Regions from separate parts of the Leuconostoc kimchii IMSNU 11154 genome, predicted to be linked through region 1. Evidence: riboswitches for the same ligand, from Rfam matches in the RefSeq annotation. Region 1 holds a riboswitch; the other holds the start of a gene.

Region 1 (8,315 bases):
AATTATTACAACAATATTTTCTTTTTCAAAGACTTTTTCCAATCAATCACTTTCTCAGCGGGTCAAGTTATCACGTGTGACAACAAAAAAATATCTAGATTATTTAGTAGAAAATGCGTTTTTAACTGTTAAAGTAACCTATCTAGATGTTGGACGTCCGTTATCAAGCTATAAGATCAATCCTTTAAAATATGAAGCGCTACGCCATTTCACAATCTGAAGGTATAGACCATGATATAATAAAATCATTAAATTTAAAGGGATATATGATGATTATTCAACAAGCTATTTTGCACATTTTGGATACAAATACAGGTAACTTGATTGCTTCTCAAGGCGAAATGTCTGTTGAAAATCCAGGCATTCATGATTATATTGAAAAATTAGTTAACAAAATATATCATGGTGATGTTAAAACTGGTCTGTTAGCTTCTGAAACATATTTACAAAGGATGCTCTCAAATCAAAATTTTCCAGAGATGACCACACAACTAGCTACCAAGTTATTTGATATCATTGCGGGTAGTGATGCAATTCAGTCAGGTGATTTATTAAGTTTCAGAGCTATAACAGATGATGGTCCAATTTTTGGTTTGATTAAATTAAACTATTCACCACGATATGCACATGCTGTGGCATATGTTGCAGATCAAATGGTGAATAGTTTAGTTTTGAATCAAACAGTACTACCTGCTGCAACGCAAAGTGTTGAAGAAGCAATTTTAGTGAATACAGAGACGAATCGCTATCATTTACTTGAAAAAAAGCATCTCATTGATGGTCAGCGTGTGGCTTATTTTTCAGAAAAATTTTTAAATATCACACCTGAAATTTCTTTGAAGGAAAACATTCAAGTGATTAAACGTACAGTTAAAAGTGTTACTGAAAAATACGATAGTATGCCGGAACATGAGACATTGGCTTTAACACAGTCAGCCATTTATGATGCATTAGAGACCGGTAGCATTGATACTGATGTGATTGCTGAAAAAGTCTTTTCAGACAATACTTCAGCCAAGGTGTTATACCAGGAAAAAATTGCTGATAAAATTGCGCATAAAGCGATATCAGTTGAAAATGTTGAAAAATATGAAAAGAAATATCGTGTTCAAAAGTTTAAACTAGATTCAGGTATTGAAATCTCTATTCCAATGTCTGTATACCAAGATCATACGAAGGTTGAGTTTGTTAACAATGCTAATGGGACAACGTCACTAGTGATTAAAGATATTGAAACGATTTTAAATAAGTTTACGAGTTAATTTTATCGAATTAGTGGTGTGATACAGAGCTGAATTGTGTTATTTATTGGTATAATAAAATGAATACGAAAGGACAGCATCAATGTTTACTACTTGTAAACGTTGATCGTGATGAAAATATGCCATATAAAGATTCCTATGTTGCTAAAATTCGTGAACGAGTTGGGCATGAATTTGAGTTAGTTATGCCGACAACAGATGTTGTGATTGAAAATGAACAGGGCGAATTATTAATGATTTTTAATCGCGATTTTCAAGGGTGGGCTTTTCCCGGCGGCTATGTTGAACCAGAAATGTCCTGGCCGGAAAATGCTGCGCGCGAAGTGTTAGAAGAAGCTGGTGTACATGCTGATGCTGATGATTTGAAGCTCATTGGTACGATATCTGGTCGAAACTATAAAGCACAGTATCCCAATGGCGATATTGCTAAGTTATATAGTAATATTTTTCTACTAGACCAGTGGGATGCCGAAACTAGCAAAATAGATGTAACAGAAATTGATGCGAAAAAATGGGTTTCACCGAAAACAATTGACCATATGCATCTCACTTTCTCAGGGCAAGCAACCTATCGTTTGTATCGTGCGTACAAAAAAAATGGGAACGCACAAGTTTTAACGATCGATCGTGAAATTCAACGTTTTTTGGATGCTCAGAATGGCGAAATCGTTGGCGTTAATAATTATCAAGATGCTTTAAAAGAACTTTCAAATGGTAAAAAGTTGACACACTGGATGTGGTTTGTGTTACCACAACTACGTGCTTTAGGACGTAGTGAACGTGCGATTTATTATGGCATTAAAGGACTGCATGAGGCACATGAATATTTAGCTGATGACATCTTAAATACGCGCTTAGAGAAAATTGTGGCAACAACATTATCTTTACAGGGAAATGATCCCATTGCCTTATTTGGTGAGATTGATGCTATCAAATTTCAAGCCAGTCTGACCTTATTTGCTCAAGTTGCTGATACAAAACTGTATCACAGTGCATTGGACAAGTACTTTAATGGACAGCCGCATGCTGAAACGCTTAAATTACTAAAATAAAAGACGCAAAGCTTCTAGAAATTAAGGCTTTGCGTTTTTTTGAAAATACATTATGCACCGGTATAGTCGGGTGCTAGTTTATTAATTGGAGGTGTGAATTCACGCATTGATTCTGCAAGGTGCACAAAGTTTGTGACCAAATGATGATTTGGTGCCTGTGTGCCGTTCTTATCTGCTAAATTAGCAATCCAACCATTGATATAATCGACCTCTGTTGGACGTCCCTTAACGAAATCTTGATACATCGAAGGAAAATGTAGTGGGTTAGCAACATTTGATACATAGTCAACTTGGGCGACCATGTCGTCGCGTGATTCAATTAGCTTGATACCGGCTGCTTCAGCTGCATCATATGCTTCGTTAATCAGTGGGCGAGCGATACCTTCTAAAAAGCCATCATAAGCCATTAATTGTCCCATTCGTGATTGGAACATGGTTGCAATTGAATTTTCTACCGCGTTGAAAAAGACTTTTGTTAGTAAAGTCCCCATAAAGTTTTCAGTATAACTTGGATTTAAGTGTGCCGCTTTAAAATCAGCTTGTAAGGCGTCCATTGTTGCAGACGGTTTTTCAGTTAGATTCGCGTAGACGGATGAACCAGCGCCCTCGTTACCCATAAAATCAACATCACCAAAATCATTTAAAACAGTAGCAATCATAGCAGTACCACCGATAATGTGTGCGTTGTCAAAATATTTTTGCAACTTTTCGATGTGTCCCATGCCATTCATAGCACCTAAAGCTGTCTGTCCGTTTTTGAACTTAGGCGCTAAGCGTTCAAGTGTATCTTTTAATTGCATTTGTTTCATAAAGAAAATCCAGACGTCTGGAGAACCTTCATATGATTCAGGTGAGAAAATATTAATCTTTATTTTGTGTCGATCTTTATGATCTCGCGACTTCCAAACGTTATGGTCTTGTCCGATGATTTTATCAAGACTGGCCTGCGTTGGTTCGATAAAGTCAACTGGTACACCAGCATTTTCTTGGAGTAAAATACCATATCGCAACCCCATCGCTCCAGCGCCAACTATTGCATATTTCATATGTATATTCTCCTTTTGATTATTAATGTTATTATTCTAATCTAATTCACATTTTAAGTCAACCGTAATCTAATTTTTTAAACTAGGAACTCGTATTAATTTACCGTATAATAATAACCATAGTGTCATTTTAACGTTGTAGATAAAGGAAGTTTAATATGTCTAAAGAAATTTATTTAACAGGTGATCGGCCAACAGGGAAATTACATATTGGTCATTATATTGGTTCATTAAAGAATCGTGTACGCATGCAAAATTCTGGTGAGTACTCACCATTTGTTATGATAGCCGATACACAAGCCTTTACTGACAATGCGCGTAATCCAGAAAAAATTCGTCAGTCATTAACTGAAGTTGCATTAGATTATTTGGCTGTGGGTATTGATCCTGCAAAAACTACAATATTTGTGCAGTCACAAATTAAAGGTTTGTTTGAATTAACGGAATACTTTATGAATTTAGTTTCTGTTGCACGTTTGCAGCGTAATCCCACTGTGAAATCTGAAATTTCACAAAAAGGTTTTAATGAAGGCATTCCAGCTGGATTTTTAACTTATCCTGTCTCTCAAGCGGCTGATATTGCGATTTTTCGTGCTACCAAGGTGCCAGTGGGCGATGATCAAGAGCCTATGTTAGAACAAGCACGTGAGCTAGTACGCTCGTTTAATAATGCCTATCAAGCTGATGTTTTAGTTGAACCGGTTGGTGTTTTTCCACCAAAGGGACAGGGACGTTTACCAGGTATCGACGGTAATGCTAAAATGTCTAAATCACTAGGTAACGGTATTTATATTTCTGATGATACAGATACAATGGCTAAAAAAATCAAATCAATGTATACAGATCCGCTGCACATTAACATCGCGGATCCTGGACATATAGAAGGAAACGTGGTGTTTACCTACTTGGATATCTTTGATCCTGATAAACAACGTGTACAGGACTTGAAAGATCATTATACAGCAGGTGGATTAGGGGACATGAAGCTTAAAAAGCACTTGATTGACGTGATGGAAGCGGAAATGGCACCTATTCGTCAACGACGTGAAGCTTATGCGCAGGATATACCTGCGGTTCTTCGTATGTTAGAAGAAGGTTCTAGGCGAGCTAACGTGGTTGCTGAATCAACTATGAAAGATGTCCGTCATGCAATGGGCATTGATTATTTCGGATAATATAAGTAAAAGGCAATAACTCTTTTGAGTTATTGCCTTTTACTTATTCGCCTGTTGTATTGTCAATATTTGTTTCCTCATCACTTGTTAAAGATGAGGATGTTGTGCTTGCACTATTATCGCCAACGGGACGTAACGAGGTTGCGATGGCTGAAAGTTCAGTTGGTATTTTACCACCATACGGTAAACCAGTTTTTTTAGATTTTAATCCCAAAGCTTTTCGCGCCAAATTTGTTGTACGTTGTTTCTCTTTTTGAGGAATGACTTCATAAGATACATTATTACCTTCAGAGTCAGGATAACTTGTGCCAATACCTTGCATGTGCTCAGTAACAATATTATTTTTGGCGTCGATATACTTACTTGCTAATGTTGTTAAATCACCAAATGTTAAGTCTGTACGAACATTTTTAGAAATCGTAGACATGAATTTTTCATTCAACAGCGTAGAAACACTCGCTGATTTTTTAATAAGGCCCTCTAAAACAATGCGTTGTCGTTTCTGGCGACCGTAATCACCATCGGGGTCATCATAACGCATACGTGAAAATGCTAAAGCAGCATCGCCATTCATACGTGTTTTTGATGCTGACCAAGTTTGACCATTGTCGTCAGAATGTTCATATTTGTTACTGTTTTTGTGAAAACGATAAAGGTTAGGACCATAATCATGAGCTGTTTCCTGACTGTAGGTAAAGTCAATTGGTGAATCGACTGAGATACCACCGACCTGATCAACCATATTTGCTAGACCGCCCATATTGACTAAGGCATAGTAGTCTATTGGAATATTTAGAAAAGCTTCAACGGTCTTGATAGAGGTAGCAGTTGAACCATATGCGTAAGCAGCATTGAGTTTTTGTGGGAAGGTATCCTCGTAACCAACAATTGATACCATGGCATCACGAGGTAATGAAATCATTGTGGTTTTTTTTGTTTTGGGGTTAATAAGAAGCAACATCATCGAGTCTGTCCGACCACGATAGGTACGTCCTAGTTCGCCCGTGTCTGTCCCATAAAGCAAGACGGATATTGGTCGTCCACTTTTAATAATATTAGACACATTACGAGATTTTGTTAGTCCGGCACCGGCATATGACTTATCAATAACGCCTTTTGTATTATTAATTGTACGCCAAACAAAGAAACTGCCAATAATTGTAACAATTGCAATGATAAAAAAAATTGTGTTACGTAATTTGTGATTAGGACTCTGGTAACGTTTTGAACGTGACTCTGGTTTAGAAGCCATTAGGGTAGCTCTCCTGATGTTTAATGATGGTAGATGTTATACAGATACAAGTATACATAGGTGGCATAAAATCAATTATTAACACTATAATTGATAGAGATAAAGACAATATTAAATTATAACTGATATTAGTAGATTTAAAAGAAACTAATGTATATAATGTTACAATTATTGTGATGAATAAACAAGAGAGTTAAGAAAATGTTAATCCAGCCTGATAAATTAAGAAAAGTACTCATACTAATTTTTAGTCTACTATTTGTATTTCTAGCGATTCAAGTGAGATTTGATATGTTGTTTATACATGTCATTGATAACGGCGCTACGTTAATCATACAAAATTTAATGCCGCGGCATTTACAGTGGTGGATTACTTTTGGTGCTTCATTTGCTCACTATTGGATTGCTTTGCCAATTATGGGTATTTTAGCGAGTTTACTTTATTTGATGAATTACAAAATTGCTATGTGGTGGTTACAAATTTTTGCGATATGTGAAGTAGTTATTGTACCACGTCTCATTAGTGATCAACGTGTTCGTCTATTCATGACGGTATGCGCTGTGATGTTATGGATGGCGATGTTGGTTGCATGTATACAAAAGTATAATATACCACTATCAAGTGGTTTAGGTTCGTTATTTTTTGGTTATTTTTGGTGGCAATTCAGTGAGGAACAGTACCGAAAACGTGCCAATCACTGGCGACGTGTATTAGAAATTGACACACTTATTTAAAAATGATATGATATTCAAGTTATCAAAGAGGTTGCAACCAACATAAATCGCGTAAATGAGCCTGCCATGGGCGTTGAGGTTACGTTAAAGGGGCGGTTGCCGAAATAACATTCTTGGCAAAATGTTATTGGGCTAATAATTAATAGTTGTTAGACTGTCACGGCAGCGTGGTGTGCTTTGAAAAGTTGATGATATAATGACTTTTTAAACCTCTTTCTATGTGTTAGAAAGGGGCTTTTTATTTGCCCCGACCAGGGAGAATTTTTCATGAGTGAACAAAATAATAGTATGAAACGTAATCTAAAAACGCGCCATGTATCAATGATAGCTCTTGGTGGTTCAATTGGTACTGGATTATTTGTTGCATCAGGTGCAACCGTTGCACAAGCAGGACCATTTGGAGCCATCGTGGCTTATTTGGCTATTGGTGTTATGGTGTATTTTCTAATGACAAGTTTGGGTGAAATGGCGACTTATTCACCAACTTCAGGTTCGTTTTCTGACTATGCAGGGAAATATGTCGATCCAGCTCTAGGATTTGCTATGGGATGGAACTATTGGTTTAATTGGGCAATTACGTTAGCAGTTGATATTGTGGCAGTTGGTTTAGTTGCCGAATTTTGGTTTCCAGATACACCGGGGTGGATTTTCTCTGCTGTCGCTTTGCTCTTTATTTTTTTAATTAACTTATTTTCTGTAGGTGCATTTGGGGAAGCTGAATTTTGGCTTTCAATGATTAAAGTCGTCACAATTATTGCTTTCTTAGTTGTTGGATTAGCTACAATATTGGGTGTCATTCATTCTGATGTTGATGTCATTAAGAATCTATCAGTAGGTAATCATGGTTTTGTTGGTGGACCTCAAGCTATTTTATCAGTCTTTGTTGTTGCTGGTTTTTCATTTCAAGGCACAGAATTAATTGGTATTACTGCAGGTGAAGCACAAAATCCGGATAAATCCGTACCAAAGGCTATCAATCAAGTATTCTGGCGTATTTTATTGTTTTATATCTTAGCCATTTTTGTTATTTCAGCATTAGTGTATTATCAAGATCCGCGTTTATTAAGTTCATCAACAGAAAATGTTGCTGTATCACCGTTTACAATTGTCTTTAAGAACGCCGGTATCGCTTTTGCAGCAAGTTTAATGAATGCCGTTATTTTAACGTCTATTGTTTCTTCAGCTAATTCTGGTTCATATGCTTCAACACGTATGTTGTATGCTATGGCACGTAAAGGCGAAGCACCCAAAATATTTGCTAAAGTTTCAAAACGCGGTGTGCCTGTTGCAGCATTAATCCTAACCACGGCTATTGGTTTGCTGGCATTTATTGCAAATACCAAAGGCGGCGCTGTGGCTTATACGTGGTTGGTCAATGCGTCTGGATTAACTGGATTTATAGCATGGGTGGGTATTGCCATATCACATTACCGTTTTCGACGGGCGTACTTGGCTCAAGGTAAGCAATTGAGTGATCTTAAATATAAAGCAAAGTGGTTCCCTTTTGGACCGATTTTTGCATTAATTATTTCAATTGGTGTGATTATTGGTCAAGACCCGGCAAGCTTCACAAAATTAAATTGGGAAAAAATTGGTGTGACTTATTTATCTGTACCATTATTTGTGATCTTGTATGTGGGATATAAGCTGCGTTACAAGACAAAAAAAATAAAGTTAGAAGATGTTGATTTGACACAAAATCGTTAAAAATTATCAGTTGGTATATTAGCTTGTTAAAGCTAATATACTTTTTTGCTATTATGAGGTTAAAAATTTTTCGGATCATTTATCAG
Region 2 (8,315 bases), 850 kb from region 1:
TTGCGCAGATTTATCTCGTTCCCAAGTTGTTTGCGTGTCACTAGCTGTTTGATCTAATGCCTGACTACTTTTCGATGTCTTAACAGCAATATCATTGCTAGGTGCTACAGCATCCGCTGAGGATTTTGTTGTTGACTCAGCTGTATCTACTGTTTGATTATCTACTGACGTATTCGTTGTCTCATCAGGTGATTGTGGTTGATTATCTACTGACGTCTTAGCTGTCTCATCAGGTGATTGTGGTTGTTCACTTACTGACGACTTTGCTGTCTCATCAATCGACTGCGTTTGATTATTTACTGACGATTTTGCTGCTTCATCAGTCGGTTGCGTTTGTTCACTTACTGACGACTTTGCTGCCTCATCGGTCGATGGCGTTTGTTCACTTACTAACGACTTTTGCGCAGTTGTATCCTGATGAGTTGACATATTGACATTAACTGCCTCACCATTGGTATCTGCGGAAACTGTTGTACTAACAATCATACCCCCAACAACGATTGCTGCTGTTACCCACAACTTACCAGATTTATACAATTTAATAATCTTCTTTTGATTCTGCATTAAAATTATGCCCCCTCATACTTCAATTTTAATTGATTACCGTTAATCAATCTTCCAAAATATTGTATCACATAAGTTAAACAAAATCCTAGTATTATTATGAATTTTGTATCATTAAAAGTATAGAAGAACTACTCTAACGTTGATTTATTTTAACTTAAACACAAATCCAAAACTATCATTTCATGCACAAAAAAAGCGGATTTCTCCGCTATAAATGATGATGGTCAAAATACATATATGTTTATCTGTATATTACAAAACACTATCAAGCCCAATCTTTAAGTCTGTTATTTTTTCAACACCTGCCAGCGCACGTAAAACCCCTGGCACGAAAGCTGCCCTACTAGTCGTACTTTGGGTTAACGTCAACTGTTCATCGATGCCACCAAAATAAACACTTTGTTGTGCAATATAACCTGGTAAACGCATCGCATGCACAGCAACATCTGCTACACGCTGCCCACGCGCCGCGCCTTCACTTGACTTAACTGGTTCTTCGATGCGTGCTTTTGCTATTAGTTTAGCAGTTTGTACGGCGGTACCTGAAGGTGCATCAACCTTTTTGGGGTTATGTGTCTCAACAATTTCAACATCAGGAAAGTATTGAGCCGCTAATTGTGAAAATTGCATCAATAAAACTGCTGAAAGACTGAAATTAGGCACAATCAACACGCCACGTTCTGATTTTTCGCGCAACGTATCAATTTGATCATCAGTTAACCCTGTTGCGCCAATAATAACCGCCATATGATGTTCAATTGCCCACAGTGCATTATTGAAGACAGTTTGAGGCGTACTAACATCTAAAAAAATATCTGCCGATACGTTGATTTGATCTAGCGACGTCCATACTGGATACTGACTTTCATGACTATGGCCACTTAAAACACCTACAATGTCATAATTTGTTTCTGCCAGACCAGCTTGAATCGCTAATCCTAATTTTCCAAAACCACCCGCCAAAATTATTTTTGACATAAATCATTCCCCCAATAATTGATTCAGCTTTTGTTGTTCGTCATTTGTCAAAGGTGCAATTGGTAACCGCACAATATTTTTAACCATGCCAACTTCACTCAATTTTGCTTTAACTGGTGCTGGCGACGGAAATGCAAACAACGCGTTCATTCGTGGTGTTAAATAACGCTGCAGACGACCGGCCTCACGCCAATCATTAGCATTCATTGCTGCAAATAACGCAGTCATTTCATCACCATATAAATGTGAGGCAACTGAAATGGTCCCCGCGCCACCTTGTGCATACGCCGCCAATGTTTGGGCATCTTCACCCGTGTAAACAGCAAAGTCAACAGCCTGTGTTTGCTCAATTTCGGCACCAATGAATTCTGCCGAAGTTGTTTCCTTAATCGCATTAATATTATCATGTTGGGCCAATGCAACGACGCTTGCTACTGTCAGTCCAACTGCCGACCGGCCTGGAATATTATATAACATCACAGGTTTTGACGCAGCATCAGCAATCGCAGTAAAGTGGGCAATCATACCGGATTGACTGGGTTTATTATAATAAGGTGTCACTGCTAAAATCGCATCGACACGAGCTATCTCACTCAGTTCGCGTGCATTAATAACAGACTCCGCCGTATTATTTGTCCCAGCATTAGCAATTAGCAATGCTTTGTCCCCGACGTAATCAGCGATATATTGTGTCAGCGTTAGCTTTTCTTGATGCGTTAATGTTGGTGATTCTCCAGTTGTACCAGCTATCACAAAACCTTGCGTGCCATGATTGAGCAAATCATCAATCACATTTTTTAAGGCTGGGTAGTCAATATCATTTGCTGCATTAAAAGGTGTAATAATTGCCGTAATTAAATTAATATTTTCATACATTGCTTTTCCCTCTACTGTACTTGCCATCGCTTTTTAATGCGCCATTCGCCATTCAATCAAACTTTTTAATGCCTCAAATCCTGGCAGTAGTGCTGATTCGTCAATATTTAACTTTGGACTATGCAATGAATGGGTATCATTGACACCTAACCACAGCATAACTCCTGGAATCTGTTGTAATAAATAACCAAAGTCCTCACCAGTCATTGCCGGTTGAGCCACTTCAAAATCAATATCATCACGAGATTGCATAAATGTTATCACTAGTTGTGCTAGTGCTGAATTATTTTCTACGGGTAAATAGCTACCACTCTCTAGCGAGACATCAATGGTGATATCATTTGCTAAAGCAACACCAGCAGCAATTTGGCGGATTCTCTTCATCATCAAATCTAATCCAACGCGTGTCATACTACGTACTGTACCTTCAAAATAAACGTCATCTGGAATAACATTATTTGCTTGGCCACCGTTAATAACACCAATGCTTACCACACCACCCTTTATAGGATCCACTGATCGTGACACCACTGTTTGGAATTGCATAATCAATTCTGATGCAGCAACAATTGGATCTTTCACTAAATGCGGATAAGCGGCATGACCGCCTTGCCCGTGAACAGCGACTTTAAGTTCAGCAGTTCCAGCAAACAAAGTACCATCTAAGGTACTCAGTGTCCCAGCCGGTAAATCTGGTTGGTCGTGAATACCATAAAACTCATCTGGACGCCATTCATCAGTAAACAAACCAAGATCATAAGCCAATTTACCACCACTTTTAGCCTCTTCAGCCGGTTGGAAAAAGACAACGAGATTATCTTTTGGCTGATTTTGACTAAAATAATGGACAAGGCCTAAAGCTAAACTCATGTGAACATCATGTCCACATGCATGCATCATGCCAGGATGAGTTGATTCAAAAGGTAACCCAGTTTGTTCAGCAATTGGTAACGCATCGATATCAGTCCGATAACCAATCGTTCGCTTAGGATCAGTGCCTTGAAAACGCACCAAAATAGCCGTTGGTAATTCGGGTACAGTGCGAATACGCATCGTATCATTCTGCCAACTTTTTATTTTTTCTAATAAATACGCATGAGTCTGATGTTCTTCTAATGCCAGTTCAGGAATTAAATGCAGATCTCTGCGATACTGTTGTAATGCTTCAAAGTTAACAACTGTCATTATAAGCCTCGTAAGGCGTCAATTAAGGCAGTCTTTTGTTGTGTTTGTGAGTCAATTTTTTTAATCACTTTAGCCGGTACACCGGCAACAACTGTATTAGCAGGCACATCTTTGGTCACAATAGCACCGGCAGCAACAACTGCACCATCCCCTACTTGGACACCTTCTATGACAACGGCATTAGCACCTACTAACACATGATTACCGATGCGCACAGGCTGTGCCGATGCTGGTTCAATCACGCCAGCTAACACAGCGCCTGCACCAATGTGGGAATTTTCGCCAACAATCGCACGACCTCCTAATATAGCGCCCATATCAATCATCGTCCCAGCACCAATTTCGGCGCCAATATTAATAACAGCGCCAAGCATAATAACAGCATTATCACCTATTTGTACTTGTTCGCGAATAATAGCACCGGGTTCAATACGCGCATTAATTGCCTTTTTGTCAATCAATGGCACTGCTGAATGGCGTGCATCATTTTCAATGTAAATACTTTCCTGAGGTAAACTAGCAATCAATGGTTGGATTTCTGACCAATCACCAATCAATTGACCGAAAGATACACCCCCAAACTGTTGTACAGTATCTGGAATTTCACCAGATAACGTCCCCTTGTATGTGACCTTCACTGGTGTCACTTTTTTTGCATTAGCAATAAAATTAATTAATCGTTGTGCATCATTTTTTGTTTCTGTCATGAGAATTTAGTTTCCTTTAATTATCTATTTTAGTTTTACTGTATGCTTTAAGATGAGATGATCGTCATTTTGACTTATTGTACATTAGCCTTGCCCAAAGTATATTTTTTATCTAATGCTGTTAAATTAGCATAAGTTTCTCGCGCAACAACTAATTGGTGTTGCCCATTTTCGACAAATACAACACCTGGTCTTGGGTTACGATTATAATTTGAAGCCATTGCATAACCATAGGCACCCGTTGCCAATACGGATAAAATGTCACCTGGTTGCGTTCGTGGTAATGCCTGCTGCCATACTAAGACATCCCCTGATTCGCAATACTTGCCAGCAACACGCACAACTTCTTCGGTTGGTGCGTTCGGTTGATTAGCCAATACGGCATCATAATTTGCTTGGTAAAGTGCTGGACGAATATTGTCGCCCATTCCGCCATCAACTGCCAAGTACTGTCGTAAATCAGGAATGTCTTTTCGAGAGCCAACCGTATACAATGTTTGACCTGCAGGACCAACGACAGAACGACCTGGCTCTATCCAAATTTCTGGCATTTTCCAATCATATTGCGCTGCCTTACTTTTCAAAGTACGAATAATCGCATCAGCATAATCACTTTCTGGTAAAGGTGTATCTTCATCCGTGTAACGAATACCAAAACCACCGCCAACGTTAATAATCGCAGGTTGCCAGCCCCAACTTTGTGCTGTATCAGCTAACAATGCAGCATTTTTTTCAAAACCTGTCACATCAAAAATTTGAGAGCCAATATGTGCATGTAGCCCAAGCAAATTCAAATTTTGATCATCTTTTGCAATATCATAAGCTTGCTTACCTTGCCCAGTTAGCAAATCGAATCCAAACTTAGAATCTTGTTGCCCTGTACTAATAAATTCATGCGTGTGGGCAGAAATACCTGGTGAAATGCGCAACAGAATATCTTGTGTCATGTTATGTTTTGCGGCAATCTCTGACAACAATTGCAGTTCTAAGAAATTATCGACAATAATCATCCCAACACCCGCTTCAATGGCCATTGTCAATTCATCCCAACTTTTATTGTTACCATTAAAACTTAAATGCTTAGGATCAAAACCAGCTTGCAAAGCCGTAAATAGCTCACCACCAGATACAATGTCAGCGTGAATCCCTTCTTGTTGGGCAACTTGATAAATTGCCTGAGTTGCAAATGCCTTTGAAGCATAGCTAACAACGTAAGGTACACCTTCTTTTTCAAAAATAGTTTTAAATGCACGCATCGTCTGGCGAATTTTAGTCACATCGTAGACATATAATGGTGTGCCATATGTCTTGGCTAACGTGACAGCATCCACACCATCAATCGTCAAATGCTGCAACTCATTTGTTGGATAACTCATATCATTCTCCCAATTTTTCACATAAAAAAGCCCTTTGTTCGAGACTAGGTCACGGACAAAAGGCTTTTATTTAGCAGTTTTGACTGTTTCCATAGCTCACCGTTATCAACTAACGACAGTCTAATGGTTATTAACCATTAGCCCAACAAAGTAATCTTGCACCGATCATTTTGCTTCGGCAATTTCCCCTTTTACTTATCATCATAACTGTTACAACAGTTCAGATAAGCGACTCATGTCAATCGCAACCTCTATGTGAAATTTAATTTTTATATTGATATCATCATAACTTACTAATGAATTAATGTCAACTTAATATTCTGTATCAATAAAGGTTAACCCAAGTTCTTTACCATATTGTCTAATAGTTGACTCTGCCAAATTCATTTCAAAGGCGAGATCAATATAACTTGTCATGCCACCTTTGAATAAAGCAGCGACTTGCATTTTACGTTCGTCTTTACCAATGGCTGCTTCTGTACCAAGTGCCTGTATACCATGCCCAACCATACGATTATCCGGTTCACTCTCTGGTCTTTTCTCTCGTTTTTGACGATCACGATAAGCTTGTGCGGCTAGTTTGACATCTAGTTTAGAAACTTCAACATCACTGGTGATATCTTTTTCTGTTTTAAAATGATAGTTCACTGTTATTACCCCAAAGAAGTGCTCGGTTAATAATGGCCTCGCCATTAATTAATGGTATTGTACCATTATCGTAAACTGTTTCTAATAAATCCTGGCCGAGTTCATCATTGGAAACGGTTATGATTTTGCCATCACGCATAATGACTTTCAGCAAGCCGGCCTTAGATGCCTTACTAGCGTCAGTTTTTGGATTCTTTTGAATATTAATTTTTTGTCCGCTAGCATTTTCCGCATATGCTGCTTTAATCGCAAATCTTTCTGTATCGCGTGTAAAGCCTTCTTGCAACAAGCCACCACCAGAGCCAACGACTAAATTATCAGCTGACCAACCAGCAGACATCAACGCCTCATATAAAGCAATAATCGTATCAGCTTTCATACCGTCGCCTTGGATAATACCAACATTATTCTGTAGCACCTTATAACCCTGTGCATTAGTCTTTGTACCAAATATGTTGGCTAATAACGCCAGCACTTCTAAATCAATTGTCTGCGGGTCACCAGAATCTGGTCGCAAAACGACCCGACCCGCGCGATTAATTATACGTGCTTTAATGGCCGGTGAACCAATCACTGTTTTGACAAAATTTAACGCATCATAAGAATCAATGACAATGGACAAAATCGCATCATCTGGTGCACGATCAAACTGTGCATTAACATAGTCGAATTCACCTTGACCTGCGCCATAAGCTGTTGCAACTGAATGCTCTGTTGCCCACACAGATAATGCACGTCCCGATACCCCATAAACTGCCTCAAAGTACTGTGACGCAGCCATATTATCTGATCCTTGAAAATGTAATAAATGCGCAGCGCCACCGCGTTTACCCGACTCAAGTGAGGTCGCACCTCGCAATCCAAAATCATTCACTGCCAGAAATAATCCTGACTGTGAGCCAGATTTTTTTAACAAAGGCGCCAAACGCTTCTTGATATACATGGAATTTGTGGCGATTGTTGTTGGATACCAAACGTGCATCAACAACACTTCCAACGCATTTAAGCTCGTGGCAAACCAGGGTGCTGTCGATTCAATGGTAAACAAGGCATTGCCAGTTGGCACCTCAAGGCCCTCAGGTAATGCTTTAATTTTAACTGGAAAGTAGCCAAGATCACGCACCTTTTCCCAGACCGAGCGATTGAAATAAGCTTTTGTACCAAAAGTCAACTCAGAAACTTTTTCGGCCTCGTCAATCATGTCATTCGTGATAGGTTCATGAAAATAGTCATGTAAAATCATGCCCATGCCAAACCAGCTGACTGTATTAAACTGCCCACCAACTCGCGCTTCACCATATGAATAAAGCTTTGTAATATTACTTGGATATTGTAAATGATGCGTTAGTTTATAGGCGTCCGTTGCCAAAATCAAATTTTCGGTCATAAGTTAATCTCCGGCAAATCACCTGCTATCAATTTTTGCGTGACGTCTTGAAATTTGTCACCCTGAATGCGCAACAAACGCCAATCGTAGGTTTTATCATCATCAAATTCGTCAATATACGGTTCAAATTCACCTTCGCTTTGCAAAATCAAATAACCAGCAAACGCTGCAACAAAGTCCGTATTTGATTCGACAACCCGAACCAATTTATTGCCATTAAAGAAACCAACCGCTAATTTATCGTCTGACCACGAACCTTCAAATGCCCACTTTAACGTAATCCAATCAGACATTGTGATACCAAGATTCAGTAAATAGTCTAAAGATAAGCGGATATGGATAGGATGATCTTGCGATTGCTCAGCGATGCCTTTTGCATCAAGTTGGCTTGAAAATATGCCAACTAGCGCCTCTAATTCAGCCACAGTGGGCATACTTTCTTCTTGTTGCCAAGACGTGACGGTTGCGACATCAACATCTAACGCATCAGCAATTTCTTCACTCGAAATGCCTGTCAATTGTTGTAATTTATTTAAATTATTCATAGGTATATTATACTAAAAAAGCCGCCCGAAGGCAGCTTAATTTTAT

The links. Region 1 has a riboswitch for lysine ahead of LKI_RS04950 (amino acid permease). Riboswitches for the same ligand answer to the same signal wherever they lie in the genome.
Region 2: it holds a riboswitch for lysine, as region 1 does, so the genes downstream of both, lysA (diaminopimelate decarboxylase) here and LKI_RS04950 (amino acid permease) in region 1, are expected to answer to the same signal.

What each region holds. Positions count from the first base shown of each region.
Region 1 covers NC_014136.1:895,282-903,596, forward strand. The annotation lists gene LKI_RS04915 (response regulator) at 1-220, shown strand, start outside; gene LKI_RS04920 (nucleoid-associated protein) at 270-1,262, shown strand; gene LKI_RS04925 (DUF1810 family protein) at 1,382-2,314, shown strand; gene LKI_RS04930 (ketopantoate reductase family protein) at 2,365-3,360, opposite strand; gene trpS (tryptophan--tRNA ligase) at 3,519-4,535, shown strand; gene LKI_RS04940 (LCP family protein) at 4,579-5,787, opposite strand; gene LKI_RS04945 (phospholipid phosphatase) at 6,079-6,522, shown strand; lysine riboswitch at 6,540-6,708, shown strand; gene LKI_RS04950 (amino acid permease) at 6,790-8,229, shown strand.
Region 2 covers NC_014136.1:1,746,734-1,755,048, reverse strand. The annotation lists gene LKI_RS10910 (MucBP domain-containing protein) at 1-564, opposite strand, end outside; gene dapB (4-hydroxy-tetrahydrodipicolinate reductase) at 820-1,545, opposite strand; gene dapA (4-hydroxy-tetrahydrodipicolinate synthase) at 1,549-2,421, opposite strand; gene LKI_RS09320 (N-acetyldiaminopimelate deacetylase) at 2,455-3,606, opposite strand; gene dapD (2,3,4,5-tetrahydropyridine-2,6-dicarboxylate N-acetyltransferase) at 3,606-4,313, opposite strand; gene lysA (diaminopimelate decarboxylase) at 4,388-5,689, opposite strand; lysine riboswitch at 5,774-5,951, opposite strand; gene LKI_RS09305 (hypothetical protein) at 6,002-6,337, opposite strand; gene LKI_RS09300 (nicotinate phosphoribosyltransferase) at 6,321-7,724, opposite strand; gene LKI_RS09295 (helix-turn-helix domain-containing protein) at 7,721-8,269, opposite strand; gene LKI_RS09290 (VTT domain-containing protein) at 8,312-8,315, opposite strand, start outside.